One region of the Sphingomonas sp. GW821-FHT04B01 genome, then DNA from elsewhere that is predicted to be linked to it. Evidence: riboswitches for the same ligand, from Rfam matches in the RefSeq annotation. Region 1 holds a riboswitch; the other holds the start of a gene.
What was found. A riboswitch is a leader RNA that binds a small molecule or an ion and turns the genes downstream of it on or off. The one in region 1 is predicted to bind glycine.

Region 1 (9,276 bases):
CGACTTCAGGTCGCGCTCGAACAGGCCGCAGGTGTTGGGGTTGGTGATCATCACCGCGGCGACGTCCGGCCCCAGCCGTGCCTTCAACGCCGCGGTATCGACGCGGCCATCGGCGGTGGCGGGGATATCCTCGACGGTGAAGCCGGCGAAGGCCGCCGTGGCGGGATTGGTGCCATGCGCCGATTCGGGCACGAGGACGACCTTGCGATGGCCCTCGCCGCGCTTCTCCAGCGCCGCCTTGATGCACAGGATGCCGCACAATTCGCCGTGCGCGCCGGCCTTCGGCGACATGGCGACGCCGTGCATGCCGGTGAGCTTGATCAGCCACACCGCCAGTTCGTTGATGACCGCGAGCGCGCCCTGCACGGTGTCGACCGGTTGCAGCGGATGTACGTCGGCGAAACCGGGGAGGCGCGCCATCTTCTCGTTGAGCCGCGGATTGTGCTTCATCGTGCACGAGCCGAGCGGGAACAGGCCGAGGTCGATCGCGTAATTCTGGCGGCTGAGCCGCGTATAGTGACGGATCGTCTCGGGCTCGGACAGGCCGGCAAGCCCGATCGGCGCCTTGCGGCTAAGATCGCCGAGCCGCGACCCCGCGACGTCGCCCTCGGCGAAATCGACGCCGGTGGTCTGCGTATCACCGATCTCGAAGATCAGCGCCTCTTCCAGCATCAGCGCCTTATTGCCGGTGAAGGTCGGTGCGGCGCCATTGCCGCCGCCGGCGGTCATCTCGGGACGCCAGCCGCTCTGATTGATGCTCATGCCAGAACCTCCTCGAGTGCGGCGGCAAGGGTTTCGACGTCCTCCGCGGTCGTCGTCTCGGTGACCGCGACGATCAGCCCGTTGGCGAGGCCCGCCTCGTCCGGATACAGCCGGCCGAGCGACACGCCCGCCAGGATGCCGCGATCGGCGAGCGTCCGCACCACGGGGCGCGCCTCGACCGGCAGCTTCAGCGTGAATTCGTTGAAGAAGGTCTCGGTGACCAGCTCGACGCCCGGCACCTTGGCGAGGCGATCCGCGGCGCGGCACGCCGCGGCGTGGTTGATCCCCGCCAGCCGGCGCAGCCCCGCCTCGCCGAGCAGCGTCATGTGGATCGAGAAGGCGAGCGCACAAAGGCCCGAATTGGTGCAGATGTTGCTCGTCGCCTTCTCGCGACGGATATGCTGTTCGCGCGTCGACAGCGTCAGCACGAAGCCGCGGCGACCCTCCGCATCCACCGTCTCGCCGCAGAAGCGGCCGGGCATCTGGCGGATGTACTTCTCCTTGCAGCCCATCAGCCCGACGTACGGACCGCCGAACTGGAGGCCGACGCCGAGCGACTGGCCTTCGCCGACGACGATATCGGCGTCCATCTCGCCCGGCGAGGTGATCGCGCCCAGCGCCACCGGCTCGGTGACGACCGCGATCAGCAGCGCCTTGTTGGCGTGGCAGGCGTCGGCGAGCGGCGTCAGGTCGGCGATCCGGCCGAGGATATCGGGATATTGCACGACGACGCACGACGTATCGCCGTCGATCGCGGCGATCATCGCATCGATATCCGTTTCGGCGGTCAGCGCCGGCGTAGAGGTTTCGAGATGATCGCCGGTGTATTTCGCCATCGTCTTGGCGACGCTGACATAATGCGGGTGGAGCCCGCCCGACAGGATCGCCTTGCCCTTGCGGGTGATGCGCCGCGCCATGCCGATCGCTTCCCAGCAGGCGGTCGAGCCGTCGTACATCGACGCGTTCGCCACGTCGGTGCCGAGCAGCCGCGCGACCTGCGTCTGGAACTCGAACAGCATCTGCAGCGTGCCCTGCGCGATCTCGGGCTGATACGGCGTATAGGCGGTGAGGAACTCGCCACGCTGGATCAGGTGATCGACGCTCGCCGGCACGTGATGGCGATAGGCGCCCGCACCGAGGAAGAACGGCACTTCGCCCGCGACCGTGTTCTGGCGGGCGAGCGCGGTCATATGCCGCTCGACCGCCAGTTCGGAGGCGTGGTTCGGCAGGTCATGGATCGGGCCGGACAGGCGGGCGGCCTCGGGCACGTCGACGAACAGATCGTCGATCGATCCCGCACCGATGACCGCGAGCATCGCGTCGCGGTCGGGCTGGGTAAGCGGCAGGTAGCGCATCATCATTCCCTTGAGAGCCCCGCCTGTGGGAAGGGCCTTTACCTATGGCGACGGGCTGAGGTTCGATCGATCATCCCCGCAGGTCCCGTCACCCCGGACCAGTTCCGGGGTCCACCGGGCAGCAGGGGCGCCCTATCGTTTCAGACCGTCCTCCTCGCCGCCGCGTGGACCCCGGAACAAGTCCGGGGTGACGTATCAAGCGCGGCGAGGCATCGACCAGAGCGGAGCACCAATTGCGAGGCTGATCGTTACAGCTTGGCGACGAAATCCGCGTAGGCGGCTTCGTCCATCAGCGTCTCCAGCTCGGCCGGATCGCTGAGCGTGATCCTGAAGAACCAGCCTTCCGCTTCCGGATCCGAGTTGACGAGGCTGGGATCGTCCGACAGCGCGGCATTGCCCTCGGTCACCGTCCCCGACACCGGCGAATAGACGTCCGACGCGGCCTTGACCGATTCGACCACCGCGGCCTCGTCGCCCTTGCCGAGCTGCTTGCCCGCCTCGGGAACGTCGACGAACACGATGTCGCCGAGCTGGCCCTGCGCATAATCGGAGATGCCGACGGTGCCGGTGTCGCCATCGACATCGACCCACTCATGATCTTCGGTGAAATAACGGCTCATCACTTGCCTCCTGCGCGGACATAGCGGTGGGGAACGAACGGCATCGGAGCGACCGTCGCCTCGTGGATCTTGCCGCGCTGGACGAGGCGCAGCGGCGTGCCGGCCTCGGCGAGCGCGGCGGGAACATAGGCCATGGCGATCGGCGCACCGACGCTCGGCGCGAAGCCGCCGCTGGTGACGCGGCCGATCACCGCGCCCTCGGCGTCGACGACGCTCGCGCCCTCGCGCACCGGCTGGCGCCCGGCGACCGACAGGCCGACGCGCTTGACCGCGGGACCATCGGTCCGCTCGGCGAGGATACGCGCGGCGCCGGCGAAATCGGCGGCCTCGCGGCGGCGCTTGGACAGAGCGAAGCCGAGATCGGCCATCACCGGCGTCGTCTCGGGATCGAGATCGTGGCCGTAGAGCGGCAGTCCGGCTTCGAGCCGCAGCGAATCGCGCGCACCGAGGCCGATCGGCTTGACCTCGGGCTCGGCGCAGATCGCATCGGCGAAATCGGCGGCGGCTTCGGCGGGGATCGAAATCTCGACGCCGTCCTCGCCGGTATAGCCCGAACGGCTGATCCACAGCGCATGGCCGTTCCAGTCGAACGCGCCCGCGGTCATGAACACGAGGTCCTCGACGCCGGGGATCAGGCGCGACACGGCGGCGACCGCCTTGGGCCCCTGCACCGCGAGCAAGGCCTGATCTTCCATCAGGTTCATCGTCAGATCGTCGGGCAGCACGTCGAGCAGATAGGCGAGATCGTCATATTTGGTCGCGCCGTTGACGACGACGTAATGGCTCGCCGCGCCGAACGGATGCGCGCCCTCGGCGGGCAGCGTCGTGGCCATCAGATCGTCGAGGATGCCGCCCTCGTCGTTGAGCAGCAGCGAATAGCGGATCTTGGTCGGCGCGAGCCCGGCGATATCGCCCGGCAGCACCGCTTCGAGCGCCTTGGCGACGCCGGCGGCGTCGAGCCCGTCGCCGGTGAAGCCGACCTGGCCCATATGGCTGACGTCGAACAGGCCGGCGGACTCGCGCGTCCACAGATGCTCGGCCATGATGCCCTCATATTGGACGGGCATTTCATAGCCGGCGAACGGCACCATGCGGCCGCCGCGGGCGCGGTGCCAGCCGTCGAGCGGCAGCAGCTGGATTGCGGGCTCGTCGCCGTCGAGGTCGTCGAGCGGGTCGGGCAAGGTGTCTGGCAGCGAATCGCTCATCAACCGTCTCCAAGAAAGGCACGGGACCAAAGACGGCACGGGGCCGCAATCGATCCGTCATACCCCCTCTGTCACGGTGACCTGAGAGCTTTGACCCGGCGCGTCTCCGCAGCGGGCTTACCCCTTCGGTGGCTCCTCAAAGGAACGCTTTCCAGAGTGTCGATAAGGCAGCGCGCGGTCCCGTTTGCCTGAGAGATTCCGGGGTGGTTGCTCCTTCGGCGGCCTCCTTGTGAAGAGGCTCTCTCCCGCGCCCGCCCATGCCGGTCGCCCGGCATCGACGCGTGGTGCTGTGACGGGCGGCGGGGCCTTAGTCAATGCGGAAACGCCCTCCCCTCCCTGCGCGGGAAGGGAAGAGAATCAGCGTTGCGCGTTATACTTCAGCTGGTCGTCGGTGAGCTGGAAGCCGACCAGCGCCTCGAAGGTCGCGCGCAGGACCGCGGAGCGCACCTCCGGCCGCGCCAGCGGATCGGTCGCGGCATCCTCGTCGCCCGCCTTGCGCTTGCGGGTGAGCTGGTTGCGCACCTCGTCGGGCAAGGTCGCCGCCGCCCGCGCGATCTGCGTCGAGGCGGTGCCCTGCGCCTGCGCGCGCGCCTGCCCGGCGTCGAAATGCACCGCGATCTGCCCCTTGCGCTTGGCGGTCACCGCCGAGCCGCCGCGGACGATCGCGATATAATAAGGCAGCACCACGTCGCGCGGGCCCTCGGTCCGCGTCCGCCGCGCGAGCACGTCGAAGGTGACGCTGGTGGCGATCTGCTCGCCGGCGTCGTTGCAGGCGCCGCGCACGTTGGTCATGCTGGCGACGACGTCGATCGCGCTCGCGTCGCGGCTCGTCGCCGGATCGAACAGGGTGATGTCGCCGGTACCGGCGGCGACGCCGACCGTCGGGCAGGCGGAGCGCACGGCGGAGATGCCGCCTTCGACGATCTCGCCCTTGCTGGCGCAGCCCGAGAGGATCAGCGCGAGGGCGGACAGGCCTAAAGCCGGGGTTTTCACGAGGACGCGTACCTTTGTCGAACGGACAGTGATGCGCCGCCGGAGAACCCGGGCGATGCGCGGCGCACCATAGGAACCGGCTTTCCCGCGTGCAAGCAATCGCGTACTTCCGCGCGGTGAGCCAATCGCGTACTTCCGTGCGCCGCACCAATCGCGTAGAACCGCCGGCATGGCCTCCCAATTCCCCGCGGACGGCGGCAAGCCCGTCCTCGAACTGCTGATCGCCGCACCGCGCGGCTTCTGCGCCGGCGTCGACCGCGCGATCCGCATCGTCGAACTCGCGATCGAGAAGCACGGCGCGCCCGTCTACGTCCGCCACGAGATCGTCCACAACAAGTTCGTCGTCGACACGCTGAAGGCGCAGGGCGCGGTGTTCGTCGAGGAGCTCGACCAGGTGCCCGACGGCGCGCCGGTGGTCTTCTCCGCGCACGGCGTGCCCAAGTCGGTGCCGGTCGACGCGCAGAACCGCGGCCTCGACTATCTCGACGCAACCTGCCCGCTGGTGTCGAAGGTCCATCGCCAGGCCGAGCGGCTCGTCGCCGCCGGCCGCCACATCGTCTTCATCGGCCACGCCGGCCATCCCGAGGTCGTCGGCACCTTCGGCCAGGTGCCTGCCGGCGCGATGTCGCTGATCGAGACCGCCGCCGATGCCGAGATCTTCGCGCCGGTCGATCCCGACAATCTCGCCTTCCTCACCCAGACGACGCTGTCGGTCGACGACACCGCCGCGGTGGTCGCGGTGCTGCAGCGCCGCTTCCCCAACATGCTGCCGCCGCGCGGCGAGGACATCTGCTACGCCACCTCGAACCGGCAGGCGGCGGTCAAGGCGATCGCCGCGGCGTGCGACGCGATGCTGGTGATCGGCGCCCCCAATTCGTCCAACTCGGTGCGGCTGGTCGAAGTGGCGGAGCGCGAGGGCATCCCGGCGCGGCTGATCCAGCGCGCGGGCGATCTCGACTGGACGTTCCTCGACGGCGTCGGCACGCTCGGCATCACCGCCGGCGCCTCCGCGCCCGAGCTGCTGGTCCGCGAACTGGTCGACCTGCTCTCCACCCGCTTCGCGATCACGGAGCGCGAGGAGGAAACGACGCGCGAGACGATCGCATTCAAACTGCCACGCGGCCTCGACGCCGCGGCATAGGCTGACCGTCCCCCGGCGCACGTCCGGGGGACGTGGAGACTGGGGAGGGATCATGGCCGTCTACACGCACGTCTCGGCCGAGGCGCTGTCCGCGTTCCTGCGCCGCTACGCCGAGGTCGGCGAGCTCGTCTCCGCCAAGGGTATCGCCGAGGGCGTCGAGAACAGCAACTATCTCGTCGACACGACGACCGCGCGTTTCATCCTGACGCTCTACGAGAAGCGCGTCGACGCCGGCGACCTGCCCTTCTTCCTCGACCTGCTCGATCATCTGGCGGACCGCGGCCTGCCGGTGCCGCCCGCGATCCGCGACCGCGACGGCGTCGCGATCCAGACGCTGGAGGGCCGCCCCGCCTGCCTGATCCGCTTCCTAAACGGCGTCTCGGTGACCCGCCCGACGCCGGATCAGGCCGCCACCGCCGGCGCCGCGCTCGGCGCGCTACACGCCGCGGTCGCCGATTTCGACGGCAGCCGGCCCAACAGCCTCGGCATCGCCGACTGGCGGCCGCTGCTGATGCGCTGCGGCAGCGATCTCGACGCCATCGCGCCGGGCCTGTTCGCGCGCGTCGATGCCGCGCTGGCGGCGGTCGAGACGGCCTGGCCGCACGATCTGCCGACCAGCGTCATCCACGCCGATCTGTTTCCCGACAACGTGCTGATGCTCGGCGCACGGGTGACCGGACTCATCGATTTCTACTTCGCCTGCCGTGACATACGCGCCTATGACGTCGCCGTGATGCACACCTCCTGGGCCTTCGATCCGCAGGGCGCGCCGCTCGCCGGCGTCGGCCCGGCGCTGCTCGCCGGCTATGGCGGGGCGCTCGGCCTGTCCGCCGCCGAGCGCGCCGCGCTGCCGGTGCTCGCGCGCGGCGCGTGCATCCGCTTCCTGCTCACCCGCGCATGGGACTGGCTCGACACGCCGGCGGATGCGCTGGTGACGCGCAAGGACCCGCTCGCCTATCTGCGCCGGCTCGACTGGTACGACGCCCATCCGGAGGCCTTTGCATGACCGACCCCGCCGCCCCCCAGCTCGTCGAGATCGCCACCGACGGCGCCTGCAAGGGCAATCCCGGCCCCGGCGGCTGGGGCGCGCTGCTCCGCTTCGGCGGCCACGAGAAGGAATTGTCGGGCGGCGAGACGCTGACCACCAACAACCGCATGGAGCTGACCGCGGCGATCGAGGCGCTGCGCGTGCTCACCCGCCCGTGCCGGATCAAGCTCAGCACCGACAGCAAATACGTCATGGACGGCCTGACCCGCTGGATCCATGGCTGGCGCAAGAACGGCTGGCGCACCGCCGACAAGAAGCCGGTCAAGAATGCCGAACTCTGGCAGGCGTTGTTCGCCGAGACGCAGAAGCACGAGATCGAATGGATCTGGGTCAAGGGCCACGCCGGCAACGCCGACAACGAACGCGTCGACAAACTGGCGAGTGACGCGGCGATTGCGGCGAGCCGCCCGGCGGGGTGACCTGGTCCTCCCCCGCCAGGGGGAGGTGGCACGGCGCAGCCGTGACGGAGGGGGAGGATGGGGTGGTAGCCGCCAATTTTGCTCCCGCCCTATCCTCCCCCTCCACCACTCGGCTGACGCCGAGCGGTCCCCCTCCCCCCTTGCGGGGGAGGACTTAAGCGAACCGCCCCGCGGCATAGCGCGCGACGTCGACCCCCTCGAACCCCGCCGGCAGGGCCGTCCCCAGCAACAGGCTCGCCGCCACCGCCGCGCCGGCGGGCGCGGTCTGGATACCGAAGCCGCCCTGCCCCGCGCACCAGAACAGCCCCGCCACCGCCGGATCGAAGCCGTACACCGGCAACCGGTCCGGCGCGAAACTGCGCAATCCCGCCCAGCGCCGCTCGACTGCCGCGACCCGCCAGTCGACCACGCCCTCGAACCGGTCGACCGCCAATGCGACGTCGATCTCCTCGGGCGCGACGTCGTGCGGATCGACCGGCGTCTCGTCGTGCGGACTCAGCCACAGCCGCCCCGCCTCCGGCTTGAAATAGAAGCGCCCCGCGATATCGGCGACATGCGGCAGATCGGCGCCCGCGGGCGGATCGGTGCGCAACTGCACCATCGTCCGCCGATAGGGCTGGATGCCGAGCGGCGCCGCCCCCAGCCGCACGGCGATGCGATCGGCCCAGGCCCCCGCCGCATTCACCAGCACGCGCGCGCGATACGTCCCCGCCGGCGTCGCGATCGTCCAGATGCCGTCGGCACGCCGCGCCTCGTCCAGCCCGGCGCGCGTCGCGATCGCTCCACCGGCGCGGCGAAATTCAGCCAGATAGGCGGCATGGAGCGCCGCGACATCGATATAGGCGCAGCTCGGCTCGTGCACGCCGAGCGTCCATTCGGGCCGCAGCCCCGGCACGAACGCAGCGGGATCGACGCGGTCGAGCGCCACCGTGGTCCCCTCGAACGCGGCGAGGAAGGCGTCGACCCGCCCGGCATCCGCCGCCCGCCCGATATGCAGCGACCCCAGCGGCGCGAGATAGCCGCCGCCGCGCAACGCCGCTTCGGAGGCGCTGGTCAGCGGCTGGATGCCCGGCCCGCCATAGGTCTCCGACCAGAAGGCCGCCGAGCGCCCGGTGCTGTGATAGCCCGCCTGCGCCTCCGCCTCGAGCAGCAGCACGCGGGCGTGCGGCGCGAGCGCGGCGGCGAGGCTGGCGCCGGCGATCCCCGCGCCGACGATTGCGATATCGTGGATCATCGCAGCCGGTCCAGGAACGCGTCGATCGCGTCGAAGGCACGCCGCCGCACCGCATCGTCCTCGCGCAGGATCTCATGCGCCGATTCGGCACCGAAGCGCACCAGCTCGACCCGCGGCAGCCGCGCCGCCAGCCGCACCGCGGCGCGGGCATCGACCAGCCGGTCGGCATCGGCGACCAGCATCAGCATCGGCACCGCGAGCGTCGCCAGCCGCGGGTCGGCCTGCAGCCGCGCGCCCGAGTCGAACGCCTCGAGCACCCACGCCCAGCTCGGCGGCCCAAGCAGCAGCGACGGATCGCGCGCATACCAGAAGGCCTCGTCGGCATAGCGATCGAGCGAATGGGTGAGCCGCTGCTGGCGATGGCCGGCGGACGCCTTGCCCGGCCGCACCGTCCACGCCGGCCGGGCGGGATCGCCGATCTTCGTCATCGCCCAGGCGACCGCACGACCGGCCCGCGCGCCGAGCGGTGAGCGCACGCCGATCATCGGCGACACCAGCA
Region 2 (9,276 bases), on a different contig from region 1:
GGCCGCTATCTGACGCCGGGCGGGTTTGGGGCGACCGCTTCCATCCTGTATGACGGTGGAGAAGCGCATACCGCGCGCGTACTGCCCGGCGCGACGTCGGCCAATGCGCGCTACGATCTGCATAGCTGGGTCAGCGATCTGTCGGTGAGTTACGATCTCGGCCTATCGACCGAATGGACGCTGCGGCCGCGCGCCGGGCTCACTTTGGTCCGGACCACGCGTGAGGGGGTCGGCGAGGCCGGCGGCAGTGCCTTCGCGCTGACCGTCGCGCGCGATCGCCACGTCGCCGGCTTCGCCGATGCCGGCCTGTCCTTCGCACGCAGCGACAGCTCGGCAGCACAGTTACGGCCGTTCGTGTCGCTCGGTCTGCGCTACCAGATCAAGGGCAGTCGTACCGACGCGGTCGCCGGCTATGCCGATGGCGGGCTCGGCCTGACCGCACTGGGCGCGGCGCGGGCCGATCTGGTCGGCACCGCCGCAGCGGGCCTCGCCTATCGTCTGACGACGGGGCTCGATCTGTTCAGCTCGGTCGCCTCGCAGACCGGCCGCGACGATCACCAGGAAAGCGTGACCACCGGCGTCAGACTGCGCTTCTGACGCCCCGCCCATACGGCGAACGGTATCGCCAGACCATGAGGGGCAACGCTCAGCGTTGCCCATTTTTGTTCGGAAGGGGAAATCTCTTAGAGGTCCGCTACTCCCCAATGTGCCACTATGGCCGTGATCCACCTGCGAACGCGATAGTCGATATCGGTCGTCATCGGCGTGGCCCACTCCTATCCCGCGACCGATCACGCTCTCTATTCTCGTGGTCGAGCGAGAGCGTCTTTCGCATGATCTCCCCGGCCCGGTCGGGCGGAGCTGCCGGCAATGGTCGGTTCGCCTGCGCCAGGAGCGACCCGATCCGCTCTGACACCGGCGAGGTGGAGCGATCGCCGATCGGGCCATGCCCCGGACGATCGGGCCGCTCCACCGCTGCTCGCCGTGCGTTGATCCGGGCATTTGCAGCATCACTCCGGGCAAGCGCCGCAGCGATCGGATCAGAAGTATCAGCGCCGTTATCCAGTCCGGAACGATCGCGAGACGCGATACCACCTCTCCTGGCATCGATCCGGGCGTTTGCAGCCTGCGTTCGGGCGAGCGCCGCAGCGATCGGGTTGGTGCGGTTGCGTTCCGCAACATCCGCCCTCCTGGCGCTGATCCGGGCATTCGTCGCCTGTGTCCGAGCCAGCGCCGCAGCAATCGGGTCCCGTGTATCAACGCCCCGGCCGAGGGCTGGCGCAGACGCATTCGCATCACGATTGATCTGCATTGCCCGGACCGAATTCGGAACCGGTTTCGGCATCGCGACGACGAATTTGCTGAGGGTTTGCGCGGTGACCTGATCGACAAGCGAGCGCGACGCCGACAGCTCGTCGATCGATCGCTGGAACGTATCGCGGACGATCGCCTGACGCTTCGCCAGCACGGCCTCGACAGGGTCGCCGCGGTCCGTCTCGCGCAGCCTGCGCACGCGATCCGCACGGCTTTTGTCGATCTGCGGGACCGCGCCCTGCTCGCGGATCTTCCGCGCCGCGATCGGTTCATGCTTCGGATCGATGCCACGCGCGCGCGCCGGCGTCGCGTTCGCCTCGATGCCACGCTCGCGCAGTTTCTGCGCAAAGCGCTGGCGGTATCGGAACAGGTCATCGCGATCGGGATGGAAGCGGCGGCCGTCATGATCGCGCCGGGCGACGGTCAGATGCACGTGCGGATGATCGCGATCGACGTGCAGCGCCGCGACCCAGGAGCGGTTGGCGAACTCCTCGCGTGCGAACGCCAGCGCCGCCTCTTTCAGCCGCTCGGGATCGGTGTTCGCCGGCATCGAAAGGATCATCGACAGCGATGTGGCGCCCTGCCGGCGTGCCTCGTCGCCGGTCTCCCATTGCTGCCAGTCGCGCGCCAGCTCCTGCATGTCGCGTCCCTCGCGCAGCACCTCGCCCTCGCTCGTATGAAGGTCGACCTGCTTCTCCGGATCATGCCCGAGCCGGCTGATATAGGTCATGTTGGCCAGCACGTGACCGCTGCCATGCTGACGCCCAGTCACGCGCACCATGACCTCGGGAACGCCGCGCGCGGTGCGCTCCATCGTCATGATCGCCCGGTTGCTGATCGCAGTATGCGACCCACCGCCGAACGCCTTCCTGACCTGCGGGCTTGGTCGATACGCCCCGCCCGTCGCGGCCGGTTTCGCTGCCGGTCGGGCGAGCATCGAGGCGATAGCGACGGCCAGCATCGTGCCGTCATCCTTGCGACGCGCACCCTTCCCGCCCCCCGGACGCGACGCACGTTTCCCGGGCGGCGCGAACACGCCCGCTATCGAGTCCAGCGTCCCCGCCGAGAGGTGGAAACTCATTCCGCCTCCCTCTCCGGCGCACCGGTCCAGTAGGCGACCTCGCCGCTGACATAGCTGCTCAACGTCCGGCGCACGTCGAACAGCAGCGCCTTCAAATCGGCGCACGTGTCGATGAATGGCGTCGCGATGCGCGCGATTTCCAACGTGCTGCCGGGCAGGTTCGCCGCGTTCATCGCGTGGACCGCCTGGTTGATGTTGCGCCCGATCGCGAGGACCTGTTTGCGCAGCTTGCCGATCTCGGATTGCGTGGCGGGGGCGAGCCGCAACACCCCTGCCCTGTCCCAGAGCTGCCAGCGAATGGCGCGCTTGAGCCATTCGTTTCGGCTTAGCCCGAGCGGCGCACCGGCCGCATCGATCGCCTCGATCTCGCGGCGGTGCAGGCGCAGCGTGACCCGGACGGCATCGTCCGGGTGACCGCGCCTTGCAACCGGCACCAGCGGAAGATCCTCGCCACCTTCGGCAAGAACGAGACGCGTCAGCGTGTGGGACATCCACGCCGAACGGCTCTGGCCGTTGGCGGTAGCGAGGCGGTCGATCTCGGCCGCAACGTCATCAGATACCCGAGCAGTCACGATCAATGATCCAGCCCCGTGCAGCGGCGCCATCGTACCGGTGTATACAACGGTGCCAGATGGCATATCCTGCCATAGCTCCGATCCTATAATTTATACATTGACCCTTTATCTTTTACAAGCTCGACGAGTCCGATCAACGTGGAGCGAGGGGTTTGCCTGCAGTGTGACAGACAGGGCATTTTTAAGCGCGTATCCCAGTCGATCTGGCGCGCGGGAAGCCCCTTGAGATCTACACTGCTCTAGAATGATCTGGGCTTGCGCTTCGGGTCGTTGGGCATGGATTTCGATCCGAGCTAAGCATCATCGCTCGCGCCATGTCGGACCGGTCATTGGCGCATTACAAAGAGGCTGAGTCTGCAAAGCCGGCGATCTGGCGGCGCTCAAACGCTGTTGCGAAGCCTTCAATGCTCAGCTTCCCGTTAGCGAAGGCTGATGCCACGTCGATCGCTATGGCTACGTAAGCGCCGACGCGATGTATCAGACCATCTTCCGCTGGGATGGACCATTCTGAAGATGACCAAGCATCGACAGCGTGCACGGAGATCAGCATCCTCGCGTGCTGGTCAGCCTCCGGCGCCGCCTCAATCCCCGATCGGGCTCTCACCGTGCTTGCGCAGCACGTCGTTGAACGCCTCGGCCATCAGCGCCTGCAGGCTGCGGCCCTGCCGCCGCGCCAGGGTATGCATCGCGAACGACATCTCGGGGCTGAAGAAGCCGGCGATCTGCTTGCGGCCCTGGCGGCTTGCCGGCCCCTGCCCTGCCGCGCCGACGGGCGGCGGGGGAGCGGCGACCGGTGCCGGCGCCGCGACGGTGGCAGGCGGCGCGCTGACGGTGCGCAGATTCGCGAAACTCGGCTTGCGGCTCATGCAGGTACCTTCTTGCGGGTCTTGATCTTAGCAACCGGCATGCCGACCTGTCGACATGTCCACGCGTAGAGCTGTCGAATATCCTCGGCAGCCTTGCCGTCAGGCTCATATTCCATGACGGTGCGCCCCTCCCCGCTCGCGTGGCGATAGGCGGCGCGGTCGGGGATCTGCACCGGGCAAGGCGGCGTGCCGAAGCCTTCGACCAGTTCGCCCGCCTCCTGGTAGACGCGCGGCGCATTGGGGGCGCCGGCGGTGAAGACGACATAGGCGGGCTTGCGCAGCAGCTGCACCAGCTTGGCGGTGGTCTGGATCGCCGACAGGTCGAAGGCGCTCGGCCGGCATGGGATCAGCACGAGATCGGCGACCTCGACCGCGGCGCGGGCGGCGCTGTCGGCATGGGGCGGCGTATCGATGACGATCAGCTCGGCCCCCTGCCCGCGCGCTGCCTCGACCTTGGCGGCGAGCCGTGGCGGCGGGCTGTCGATCACCTCGGGCGGCGCCTCCCCACGCCAGGCCGCCCATTGGCTGGCGGTCGCCTGCGGGTCGGTATCGATGATGAGCGCGACGCGGCCGGCATCCTGCGCGGCCGCGGCGAGGTGGAGCGCGAGCGTCGTCTTGCCCGCGCCGCCCTTCTGACTGATGATCGCGATGGTCGCCATGTCGTCCTCCCTACATGTCTACATGCCGACGTGGCAAGTCCTCGACGTATAGACATATAGACGCGTCGAGCCCCCTGCCCGACCGGACGATCAGCGGAATCGACGAGCACGATACGGCCGTCGATCCGTCGACACCTCGACAGATCGACGCACGCTGCCAAAGGTGAGGATTACCGCCCTGAACCGCTTGCTCCTTCTAGGGAGCATGTGACGGCGTAGCCGGCACTCCGGTCTTTTCGTCTTATCGTCGGGTCGTTTTGGTTCGTCGTTTGTCCTTCCTCGTCGTCAGACGGCTGTGTTGGCCGTCTAGGCCAACCCTCTTGTTCTCATTCAAATGGAATCCATGAGCGGTTGCGGATGTTTTTGAGACTCGCACGCTGACGCCATATCCCGATCGATCGCCGCGCCGAGCGAGGCGAGCACCTTGCCCAGCATGCCGCCGACGCTGGCCGTGGCGCGCTCCCGGCAGGACAGGCTGGCCAGCATCCTCTCATGTGCCTCCGCCTCGACCGCGCGATGCTGCTCGTGATCGACCGGCAGCGGCGCCGGACGCATCCAGCGCGGCAGATAGGCGAGCACCCGCGCCGGCAGCAGCGGGCGATAGGCGTTGGAGGTCTGGCGATAGCGCGGCCCCTCCCCTTCCACCCGCTTGAACCGGCGCTGGCGGACGAGGAAGCCGCAGCGTTCGAGCGCGTGCAGCGCGCGGGCGACGGTCGCCCGGCCGAGCGCGGTCGCCTCGGCGAGCCAGTCATAGCTCGGATAGACGCGGCCCTGGTTGAGCCGGGCGAGCGTGCACAATTCCTCGAACACGCGCACCGCGGCCGCGGTCAGCCCGGCGATGCTGCGCTCGGTGGCGCTCAGCGTGCGGGTACCGGCGCGTTCCTCGCGGCGCAGGCGCCGACCGGCGTCGAGCGTGCGGCGGCAGGCGCGCAGCAGCCGGTCGGTCTCGCCGGGGGCGGGCGTCGCGAAGAACAGCTCCTCGAACGTCCCCGCCTCGATACTGTCGCGCAGCACCGGCGCACCGGTGCGGTGGGGTGCGCGAGTACGTGCCGGGGCCCGCGATCCAGCACGCAGCCCGTCGCCCGCCCGCGCGAGCACGCGGGCGCTCGCCTCCCCGAGGGTAAACGCCGTCATCTTCCATCCCCTTGCGGGGCCGGGACCGAGGACAAAAAAGACCGTGGCGCGAAACGCGCATCCTTGAACCGGAACGGGTTCGGAGCTATTCGGGAGACGTGAGCTGTTGAAAAGTCACCGATCGACGTTTGGCGACGCCGGTCTCTCGAATATTTCCTTGGGATGCCCGGCCTTCGTGCCGGGCTTTCCTTTATGTGGTCACGGCCACTCCATGAACATCGCCGCGGTCGACATGACCGCGCGTCATTCTTGTTGCAGCAATGATCCAACAGCGGAAGCGCTTACGATTCGTGCTTTCGAGTATTTAACCTGAAAAAAGTTCGTGCTTTCGAGTAGAATAGGCGTTTCTATTCGTGCTTTCGAGTAACAATGGCGCGCTGCCATTCGTGCTTTCGAGTAGGAATGCACCGCATTCATTCGTGCTTTCGAGTAACAATTCGCAGCCGCCGGCGAATCACCCGGCCGGATTGGTTCCCTCTGCCGCGGCCGATTCGACGATGGTGCGATGCTCGCTCAGCACCGCCTGCCCCGGCTGCGGCCGCGGCGTGATCACCACCCGGTTCTGCGGCGCCTTACGGCCACGACGCGGGGCGGCGCCCTCCTCCTCGGCCGCCTCGCTCTCGACCAGTTCGAGATGGTAATCGGGGATGCCGTCGGTCGCGACGATCTGCTTGAGCGCCGCCTTGAAGTTCGACAGCGGGTTCTGATAGCCGATCTGCAGGCGGAAGGTGGCGAGATCGAGGTCGAGCCCGCCCTCCTCGCAGGTCGAGCGCGCCACCTCGTAGATGCGCCGCTCGATCGGCCCGAGCTGGAAGTAAGCGGCGGCATAATCGAGCACGTGGCGATCGAGCAGGATCGCGCGGAACAGCCAGTCGCACAGCCGCACCTTGACCGCCTTCAGCCGCCGCTCCCCACTTTTCGTCTTGGAATAATGGAGTTTTGCTTCGGAAAGCCATGAGAAGAAGCCCTCCTCCCCCTCCCCGCCCGCTTCGATATTGGTCTTGATCTGCGTGCCCTGCAGCCGTTCCAGCGCCTCCGACAGCCGGCCGTAGGAGCGCGCGCTGTGGTTGGAGCCGGTGACCGAGAACAGATCGTGCGCGGTGAAGATGAAATCCTGCTCGACATGCTCGCCCGCCTCGAGCTTCGCCGCCATCAGGCTGGCGATATAGAGGACGATCTCCTTGTCGTAGATCGTCGCGACGCCGCTCGCCGAGGGGCGCACCTCGATCGACACGGTGGCGTGATCGTAGGTCAGCGGCTTCATCCAGGCGTTCTTGGACAGCGCGAAGAAGGGAAAGGCCATCAGCGACCGCTCGCCGCGGATCTCGCCGTGCAGCGGGCTGTCGAGCGTGAACAGGTCGCGGTGCGGCACGGTACCGGCGCTGGCGGACGGGCGGGTCGGGGCAGGGGAACGGGCCATGTTCATTTCCTACTCGAAAGCACGAACTTTTGGCACCCCACACGGGATTCCCGAGGGAAAATGGGCTTGGACGCCGCCCCATTCGTGCTTTCGAGTAGGAAATGGCGCGCGAGCGGCGGGTCTCGCCGGCCCATGGCGGGCTCCGGCAGGCGCGGACGCCGCGCCCGGCATCCGCCGTACGACAAGTCGGATTGTCGACATGTCTATGCCTCGACCCGATGGTGCCAAGTCGTTCGAATCCCTGCAGTGCCAGACGCGACGAGGTCGATCTGTCGACATGTCGATAGCTCGACAGGATGGAACGGGCGCGTGCGGCGCCCTTGACCGGTAGCGGGGCGATGATACCGTCCGCGACGTCGATCAGGGAGAGACCGGGCTGGCCCCGGCGCCGAAGGAGCAACCGCCCCGGAAACTCTCAGGCAGAAGGACCGATCGACGACGACATCTGGAGAGTGGCGCCAGCCGGTGCCCGCCGACGGGATAATGATCTCAGGCGCAAGGGACAGATGGGGCATGCAGGCCGGCAGCGACCGGCGGAAGGACCGCATGCACACCGATCCCGTCACCGCGCCGCTCGACCGCAACCTCGATCGCCCGATCAGCGTCGCCGAATTGTTCACGATCGGCATCGGCCCGTCGAGCTCGCATACCGTCGGCCCGATGCGCGCCGCCTTCGACTTCGGGCAGCGCGCGCTCGGACAGGGCGCCGGGCAGGGGGCAAGGCAGGGGATAGGGCAGGGGGCTCCGGTCGGCGTCACCTGTAATCTCTACGGCAGCCTCGCGCTCACCGGGCGCGGCCACGCCACCGACACCGCGACGATCCTCGGCCTCGGCGGCTGGGAGCCCGAGCGGCTCGATCCCGATGCCGCGCCGGCGATCCTCGCCGATATCCGCGACAACCGGCGGCTGACGCTCGCCGGCCGCCACGCCATCGTCTTCGCGCCCGACGACGTCGTCTTCCACCCGCGCGACTTCCTGCCCGAACATCCCAACGGCATGACCTTCACCGCCCGCTATGCTGATGGCGCGACCTATGCCGAGACCTATTTCTCGATCGGGGGCGGCGCGATCCTGCGCAAGGGCGAACGGCTCGCCGCGGGCAATGTCGCGGTGCGCCACCCGTTCGGCTCGGGCGCCGATCTGCTCGTGCTCGGCGATGCCACCGGCCTGTCGATCGCCGAGCTCGTTCGCGCCAATGAGGAGGCGTGGCGCAGCCCCGCGGAGACCGACGCCTTCCTCGACGCGGTCCGCGCCGCGATGAGCGCGTGCATCGACCGCGGCATCGCGCAGGAGGGCATATTGCCCGGCGGCCTCAAGGTGCGGCGCCGCGCTCGCGTGATCCAGCAGGGCCTCACCGGCGACGCGCCCGGCCGCAACCCCGCCGAGGTGTTCGAATGGGTCAGCCTGTGGGCGCTCGCGGTCAACGAGGAGAATGCCGCCGGTGGCCGGGTGGTCACCGCGCCGACCAACGGCGCGGCCGGCGTGCTGCCCGCGGTGCTGCGCTTCTACGAGACGCTGATCGAGGGCGCCGACGACGAGGGCGCGCGCCGCTTCCTGCTCACCGCCGCGGCGATCGGCATGCTCTACAAGAAACGCGCGTCGATCTCGGCCGCGGAGATGGGGTGCCAGGGGGAGGTCGGGGTCGCCTGTTCGATGGCAGCGGGGGCGCTTGCCGCAGTGCTCGGCGGCAGCAACCGCCAGATCGAGAATGCCGCGGAGATCGGCATGGAGCACAATCTCGGCCTCACCTGCGACCCGATCGGCGGCCTGGTGCAGATCCCGTGCATCGAGCGCAACACGATGGGCGCGGTGAAGGCGATCAACGCCGCCTATCTCGCGCTGCGCGGCGACGGCAGCCACGTCGTCAGCCTCGACGCGGTGATCGAGACGATGCGCCAGACCGGCGAGGACATGCGCTCGAAATACAAGGAGACGAGCCTCGGCGGGCTGGCGGTCAACGTGGTGGAATGTTGACGTGTCGGGGTGTTGGGGTGTCGGCGTGTCGACAGCCCTATATTCAAGCGTGGCACGACTTGAGCAGAATGCACATCGACAAACCTAATCGTCGATTCCTATGCAATCCGACATGTCGACACGGCGACATGTCGTAGCCTAGATATGCCTGTTAACCCTTTGCAGCTAGGCACAAGCCATGCGTATTCTCGTCACCGGGGGAGCCGGCTTCATCGGCTCGGCGTTGGTCCGCCACCTGATCTGCAACACCGGG

Region 2: it holds a riboswitch for glycine, as region 1 does, so the genes downstream of both, AC07UH_RS18210 (L-serine ammonia-lyase) here and gcvT (glycine cleavage system aminomethyltransferase GcvT) in region 1, are expected to answer to the same signal.

What each region holds. Positions count from the first base shown of each region.
Region 1 is NZ_JBWKTR010000003.1:365,090-374,365, forward strand. It holds gene gcvPB (aminomethyl-transferring glycine dehydrogenase subunit GcvPB) at 1-762, opposite strand, end outside; gene gcvPA (aminomethyl-transferring glycine dehydrogenase subunit GcvPA) at 759-2,117, opposite strand; gene gcvH (glycine cleavage system protein GcvH) at 2,366-2,737, opposite strand; gene gcvT (glycine cleavage system aminomethyltransferase GcvT) at 2,737-3,942, opposite strand; glycine riboswitch at 4,001-4,107, opposite strand; glycine riboswitch at 4,108-4,200, opposite strand; gene AC07UH_RS10540 (hypothetical protein) at 4,300-4,935, opposite strand; gene ispH (4-hydroxy-3-methylbut-2-enyl diphosphate reductase) at 5,105-6,076, shown strand; gene thrB (homoserine kinase) at 6,129-7,082, shown strand; gene rnhA (ribonuclease HI) at 7,079-7,543, shown strand; gene AC07UH_RS10560 (NAD(P)/FAD-dependent oxidoreductase) at 7,698-8,777, opposite strand; gene AC07UH_RS10565 (alpha/beta fold hydrolase) at 8,774-9,276, opposite strand, start outside.
Region 2 is NZ_JBWKTR010000009.1:112,393-121,668, forward strand. It holds gene AC07UH_RS18170 (autotransporter outer membrane beta-barrel domain-containing protein) at 1-597, shown strand, start outside; gene AC07UH_RS18175 (relaxase/mobilization nuclease domain-containing protein) at 758-2,275, opposite strand; gene AC07UH_RS18180 (hypothetical protein) at 2,392-3,000, opposite strand; gene AC07UH_RS18185 (hypothetical protein) at 3,308-3,520, opposite strand; gene AC07UH_RS18190 (ribbon-helix-helix domain-containing protein) at 3,552-3,836, opposite strand; gene parA (ParA family partition ATPase) at 3,833-4,495, opposite strand; gene AC07UH_RS18200 (helix-turn-helix domain-containing protein) at 4,826-5,629, opposite strand; gene AC07UH_RS18205 (replication initiator protein A) at 6,084-7,049, opposite strand; glycine riboswitch at 7,401-7,490, shown strand; gene AC07UH_RS18210 (L-serine ammonia-lyase) at 7,596-9,023, shown strand; gene rfbB (dTDP-glucose 4,6-dehydratase) at 9,202-9,276, shown strand, end outside.